Regions from separate parts of the Geobacillus sp. C56-T3 genome, predicted to be linked through region 2. Evidence: predicted binding sites of a transcription regulator. Region 2 holds the regulator's gene; the other holds the start of a gene.

Region 1 (3,407 bases), 970 kb from region 2:
CATAGGCGGCATTGGACGGTGACGGCTCGCTCATTCATCATTTGCCTTAACGTCGGCACGTTTTGTTGGCCGACTTTTTCGCTGTAGCGATGCGTCCACCATAAAAACGGCACGATTTTGAACAAATAGCCGATAATGCTAAATCCGATCCAGCCGATCGCAGAAAGATAGAGGATGATGCCGAGCCACCGTCCGTTGCCGGCTATGATGGCGATGACGGCAGCTGCGTGCAGCACAAGGCCGATGACGATGGCCGAAAGCGAAAAGCGGAACGGGCGGTCAAGCGTTTTTTTCATCCGCTTTTGCAAAATGGCGCGGATATGCCAGGCGAAAACAACGAATCCGCTCATGAGCAAGGCTGCACCGGCTGCAAGCCATGCGTGGCTTCGCAAGAATAAGCTGGCGAACGCCACCGCAATCCCGCTGATGTACAGCGCATAGACGTAACGCGCCGGCCGCAGCGAAAAGCCGTGGGCGAGCGAGAACATCGGCGCCATTTTGTACGAAAAGCCTATGATGAGCAGTGTGAACCAGCCGCACAGCCCGAACAGCACATGCAAGCCGAACACCACTTCATGATTGTTAGCGCCTTTGGCGGCGAAAAAGTGAAACGCCAGCAGCCCTCCGGCGGCCGCCGTCAGCAGCAAAAACAACAGTGACGTGGCGACAAAGAGCGTCATGATATTTTTCGTTTCTTGTTTTCTTAACGTCATCGCCATTTGCCAGACGAATAAGATGATGCCAAGCAAAAGCAACAAGCTGGGAAGAAACGCCCGGTTTGGCGCCGCCGCCAGGCTTACGGCAAATGCGACAATGCCGGCCGCTGTCACCGCAAATTGCCAAAAGCCGAGCCGCTCGCTCCAAATCGGCGTCAAAAAGGCGACCGGAACGAGCTGATACATCGCCCCCATGGACGTCATCAACGCAAAGCCAAGCAACGCCAGGTGGGCCGCCGCCCACACGAACGGCAACCGGAACGCGCCGCTGCTAAGTGAGGGAATCGCTCCAAGCAACATAAGCTGCGACGCGGCGAACGCCAACACGGCGAACATGATAAACGAGAACGGAAGACGGACGTCTGTTTCCGTCCCCGTGCGAGTAGGAAACACGTTGCTCATCCTTTCGTAATGCGGATTTCAAAACTGCCGTCTTCGCGTGCGACCGTCTCGTGCCGGTAGCCGAGCTCATCAAGCTGCTCGTACAAAAACATCGGGCGGCGGTCGTTAATGATCGTCAGCGTCTCCCCAGGATTCAGCTTCGCGAGGGCGGCTAGCGTCCGCATCATCGGCTGCGGCGGCTCGAGTCCGCGGTTATCGAGGATCATCGGTCTCCCCCCTGTTTGACAAACGTTACTCTCCAATGTTTTTTCTCGATTTGTTCGGCCTCGTACGTAAATCCTTTCGCTTTCATAATCGGAAACAGCGGCAGCGGCTTGAATGGAGCGTGCAAAATGAACGTATCGCCCGGTTTGAGCGGCTTAATGGCGTTCATAATTTTTTCAAACGGCTCACGTTTCTGCCGCAAATCTTCGCGCACATCGAGTTCAATCGTCACACCCATGCGCTTTCCCTCCTTTTTGACTATCATGATAATCATTTTCACTGCAGAATGTTGTGATATAGCTCACATCTTTCGGCCGAAACATGACATATTCCACTTTGGAAAAAAGGTTTCGTCTTCGTTTGAAAGGGCGGAATAGCATGTTTCAGAAAGATGGGCTTGCCCAAGTGTTTGAAAGGAAACCCCATCAGCTCCATTGCGAATCCCGACCGGTGCCGGACGATGGGGAAAAAGGAGTTAGAAAAAGATTTCTTGTTCGAGCCCTTCGCGGTCAATCAAATAAAAGCCGTGTTCGTCGACGTCAATCAGCCCTTTCCGTTTCAGCTGGCTCAACGTGCGGCTCACCGTTTCCCGGGCGGTGCCGATCATGTTGGCCAGCTCGCGGTTCGTCACATGGGCGGTGAGCCGATGCCATTTCCCTTGCTTGACGGCGTTCGTGCGCGTCAACCGCAACAAAAGCAGCACGATTTGTTCGTACGTATTATGGAGCACTTGCGCCTCAAGCCGGTTTTGCAAGTCGACGATTTTTTCGCCCATGACGCGGAACAGTTTTATGCAAAGTTCAGGGCTCGCCATCAGCACTTGTTCGAAATCGTGGATCGGGATCGCGATCAATGTCGCTTCCTCGACCACTTCGGCGTGGGCCGGATAGGTGCCTTTTAAGAAAAAGCCGGCATGCGGAAACATTTCTCCCGTCTGCAAAATCGAGATGATTTGTTCTTTTCCGCTTACATCTGTTTTGTAAATTTTCACTGTGCCGGAATGAATGAAGTAGACTCGCTCGAGCGGGTCGCCTTGCATAAAGACAAACGTCCGCGGCTTGTAAACGCGCACGTGGGAAATGGCAACCAGCGAATCAAGCTCGTAATCGGACAGTTCACGAAACAACGGAACAGCTTTTAAGCGGTCTTTCATCCAATGGTTCGCCATGAAGGCTGGTGATTTAAAAGGAAGTGCTGATCTCCAACAGCGTTTCTCAAATTGAGAAACCTTGCAACACCATAACTTCATTCCTTTCGATTTCTCAAAAACCAAGCGAATCCGTTGTTTTTCACCAGCCTTCATGGCGTTCTCTCCTTTGGAAATGTGACAAAAGTGTGGCGGCTGTCAACAGAGCATCGATGCTTTTCTCTTTTTGAACATCCGCTCCGTTTGGCCTTTTCTGCCTTCATTGTATACATTCCCACGCCATAAAGCTGTGATATAAATCATAACAGACATTTGCCCCGGCTCACAAACCGTCCTCGGTTCAGCACGCTACAATGGGGGCGAACAAACGAGAAGGAGGTTGTCTCATATGGAAGTTCATCGATCCGTTCGCCCCAACGTGCGGCCGGGGCGGCAAACGACCAACAGTTTTCTCAAATCGATTCTCATTTTCACCATTTTGATCAGCTTTACCGTCCTGCTTGTCGGCGGGTATTGGATTTTTAAAGAAATGGCGCCAAGGCCGAAGGAAGTGCGCAGTGAAGACGGCCAAGTGTTGATGACGAAAGAAACGATCATCGGCGGGCAGGCCGTCTTCCAAAAATACGGGCTGATGGATTACGGAACCGTGCTTGGACACGGGTCGTATATGGGGCCGGACTATACGGCGGAAGCGTTGAAAATTTATACGGAAGGCATGCAAGATTACAAAGCAAAAGAGCGGTATCACAAACCGTTTGCCGATTTAACCGCCGATGAGAAAACGATCATCCGCGAACAAGTGATGAAAGAAATGCGGAAAAACCGCTACAATCCGGTTACGGATGTTCTCGTCCTGACGGATGCGCAAGTATACGGGTTGGAAAAAGTGCGCGACTACTACCGCGACGTGTTCACCAATGGCGACGGTTGGGGATTGA
Region 2 (3,407 bases):
GCTGTTTTCGCTTCCGTATTTCGTCTTAGGCTCAATGTTTACGTATTTGGCCATCGAAAGTGCTCATGAAACGGTTTGGAACGTCTCCACCATCGCTTTAGCGGCGCTCGCTGCCTTTGATTTCGGCACCGCCCTTCGCCTTCTTTTCGCCTCAAAACGCTGACCCCCTTCCCGTGATTCGCACGGGAAGGGACCAGAACATCAATCTCATGACGGCGATCATATCGTGAAAATGGAAACAAAAAAACAAGAGGCCGGCCTCAAAGCCCTGTTTTGCGGCTTTTGAGACAGCCCCTTCGTTTGGCCCGGCCTTGCTCGCTTTCCTCTCCATGTTTTTCGTCCCGCCTCACTCATTGCCTTCCTCCTCGGCTGCTCGCTGCGCTTTCCGATAGCCGATGCGCGCCACCCAAATGCTTCCTTCATACAAAATGGTGAGCGGAATCATGACGATCACTTGCGACAGCACATCCGGCGGCGTAATGACTGCCGCTAAAATAAGCAGCGCCAAATACGCATACTTGCGGATGCGAACAAGAAGCTGCGGCGTAATAAGCCCTAAGCGGGTGAAAAACAACACGACGATCGGCAGCTGAAACACGATGCCAAACGGCAGCACGAGCTGAAGCAAAAACTGAAAATATTCATTAATGCCGATCATTTGTTGAACCCCTAGTTGGTCAGCCAGCTGGCTCATAAATCGAACGACAAACGGAAACAAGACGAAATAAGCGAAGCTGACGCCTGCTAAAAAAAGAACGATCGACGCCGGGATATAGCTTAACGTCACTTTCCGCTCTTTTTCATACAGACCGGGGCTGACAAACGCCCAAATTTGATACAACAGCACCGGAGCCGACAGTACAGCCGCGATGACAAAGGCAAACTGAAAATACACTTTAATCGGATCGGTGAGGCGGAAGGCGTTCATGGTCAAATGCTTCGCCTCGGCCGTTCGCTGCAAATACAAAATGACATCATCGACAAAAAAGAAACTAACGACAAGCGCCGCAGCAAAAAAGATGAGCACGATGATGAGCCGTTTTCGCAGTTCACCCAGATGCTCATACACTGACATTTCTTTGTCATTCATTGTTTCCCCATCCTGCCTTGTCATCGGTCGGTTTTCGTTTCTTCGTCATCAGCGAGCCCTTTTGTGGCGTCTTTAAACTCGCGAAGCGACTGGCCGAACGACCGCCCTAATTCCGGTAGCTTTTTCGTGCCAAACAGCAACAAAATCACAGCAACGAGCAACAAATATTTCATGTGTTGTTCTCTCCTTTTTACGGGTTCATCACCAAAAGATGTACTTGACTTTTAAAGGCAAACATGATAGCAATGTTGCCCTAAGAAGGATGTGGAATAAAAAGGGAGAAGTGCAATTTTGGTTTCCACTATCATCATCTTCTTTCTTTGTCAAGCACACTTTGTGGTGAAGATCCTTTTTACGATGGCGATGGATAGTTTTTCAAAAAATAGACGAGCGACTGCAGCTCAATGGCTAAATCGATATGATGGACGCGAATATGGTTCGGCACGTTCAACCGCGCCGGAGTAAAGTTTAAAATGCCTTTAATTCCTTGCGCGACAAGGCGGTCGGTCAGCGCTTGAGCCGCGGCGGCCGGCACGGTTAAAATGGCGACCGGGATGTTTTCGTGAAGCCGCTCCTCCAACTCATCGAGATGATAGACCGGCACCCCGCCGACTGTCGTCCCTACTTTCCGCTCATCGACATCAAACGCCATCACGATTTTCGTATTGTTGTTTTTCGAAAAATTATAGTTTAAAAAGGCGGTGCCTAAATTGCCGACGCCAAACAAGGCGACTTCGGTCACCTCATCCTCTTCAAGCGTCCGGCGGAAAAACGACAACAAATAATTGACATTATACCCGTATCCCTTTTTGCCAAGCGCGCCAAAATAGGAGAAATCACGGCGGATCGTCGCCGGATCGACTTTCACCGCCTCGCTCAACTCGGCAGAGGAGACGCGTTGCTTGCCGGAAGCGTGCAAGTTTTTCAAAAACCGATAGTAAAGCGGCAGCCGTTTGGCGGTTGCCTGCGGAATTTTCGGTTGTTCGTTGCTCATGATCTCATCCCCTAGCTAATCGGTTTTCCGTCGGTAATGGCCAGACTTCCCGCCCGTTTTTTCGACCAAATACGTCGGACCGATGACCATTCCTTTATCAAGCGCCTTGCACATATCGTACACTGTCAACGCACAGACCGAAGCGGCCGTCAGCGCTTCCATTTCCACTCCTGTGCTCCCTTTCGTTTTCACCGTTGCCGTGATGACGAGCTTATGCGCTTCTCCATCGTTTTCCCAAGCAAAAGCAATGTCCACACCCTTTAACATAAGCGGGTGACACATTGGAATAAGGTCAGCTGTCTTCTTCGCCGCCATCACCCCCGCCACTTGAGCGACGGCGAGCACATCCCCTTTCTCGATCGCATTGCTCGTCATTTTTTCGTAAATTTCCCGGCTGACAGTCACGCTCGTTTGCGCCACAGCCACTCGCACAGTATCTTCTTTGTGCGTAATATCAACCATTTTCGCGCGCCCTTGTTCATTGAAATGAGTGAACGATGACAATACAATCTCCTCCATTTATACACTATACACGATTTTTCATCATTCGTCTTTGACCGTTTTCGCGACTTACGTTAAACTATTCGCGAGGTGACGGACATGATCATTTTGCAAGTGCACGGGCTCACGAAATATTTCGGCGCTGACCTTATTTTATCGAATATAAAACTAGAAATACAGTCCCGCGACCGAATTGCCCTTGTCGGCCGCAACGGAGCGGGAAAATCGACATTGTTGAAAATCATCGCCGGTGAACTCTCTTTCGACAGCGGCAAAATCATCAAACCAAACCATATCAAAATCGGCTATTTGGCGCAAAACAGCGGGCTCGACTCGCCGCGTTCCATTTGGGACGAAATGCTTGAGGTATTCACCCCGCTTCTAGGACTCGAAAAACAGCTCGCCGAACTCAGCATGCAACTCGGCGACCCAGACGTACTCGCCGATCCAGCTCGCTATGAAAAAACGCTGAAAACGTATGACGAGCTGCAAGAACAATACAAAGAACAAGGCGGCTACCAATACGAAGCCGACATCCGCTCCGTTTTGCACGGGCTGCAGTTTTCCTCATATGATTATAAAACAACGCCGGTCTCGTCGTTAAGCGGCGGACAGCGGACGCGGCTTGCCCTTGGGAAATTGCTGTTGTCCAAGCCGGATTTATTGATTTTGGACGAGCCGACGAACCATTTGGATCTTGAGACGCTCGCCTGGCTGGAGCAGTACTTGCAAGCCTATCCCGGTGCCGTCCTGGTTGTTTCCCACGACCGCTACTTTTTAGACAAAATCGTCACCGACGTATACGAACTGTCGAATGCCACG

Evidence for each region. The regulator Rex, encoded in region 2, represses fermentation and respiration genes when NADH is low (regulators of the CRP and FNR family bind a similar motif). The targets are predictions, from matches to a motif close to TTGTGAAATATTTCACAA.
Region 1: a site for Rex is predicted at 1,612-1,629, ahead of GC56T3_RS14470 (DUF2249 domain-containing protein). Genes of this name have one in related genera too.

What each region holds. Positions count from the first base shown of each region.
Region 1 covers NC_014206.1:2,930,008-2,933,414, reverse strand. Annotated here, with positions in the region: gene GC56T3_RS14480 (hypothetical protein) at 1-1,118, opposite strand, end outside; gene GC56T3_RS14475 (DUF2249 domain-containing protein) at 1,115-1,324, opposite strand; gene GC56T3_RS14470 (DUF2249 domain-containing protein) at 1,321-1,560, opposite strand; gene GC56T3_RS14465 (Crp/Fnr family transcriptional regulator) at 1,798-2,490, opposite strand; gene GC56T3_RS14460 (nitric-oxide reductase large subunit) at 2,858-3,407, shown strand, end outside.
Region 2 covers NC_014206.1:252,331-255,737, reverse strand. Annotated here, with positions in the region: gene GC56T3_RS01405 (YdiK family protein) at 1-163, shown strand, start outside; gene tatC (twin-arginine translocase subunit TatC) at 347-1,090, opposite strand; gene tatA (twin-arginine translocase TatA/TatE family subunit) at 1,111-1,263, opposite strand; gene GC56T3_RS01385 (redox-sensing transcriptional repressor Rex) at 1,443-2,084, opposite strand; gene moaC (cyclic pyranopterin monophosphate synthase MoaC) at 2,100-2,588, opposite strand; gene GC56T3_RS01375 (ABC-F family ATP-binding cassette domain-containing protein) at 2,685-3,407, shown strand, end outside.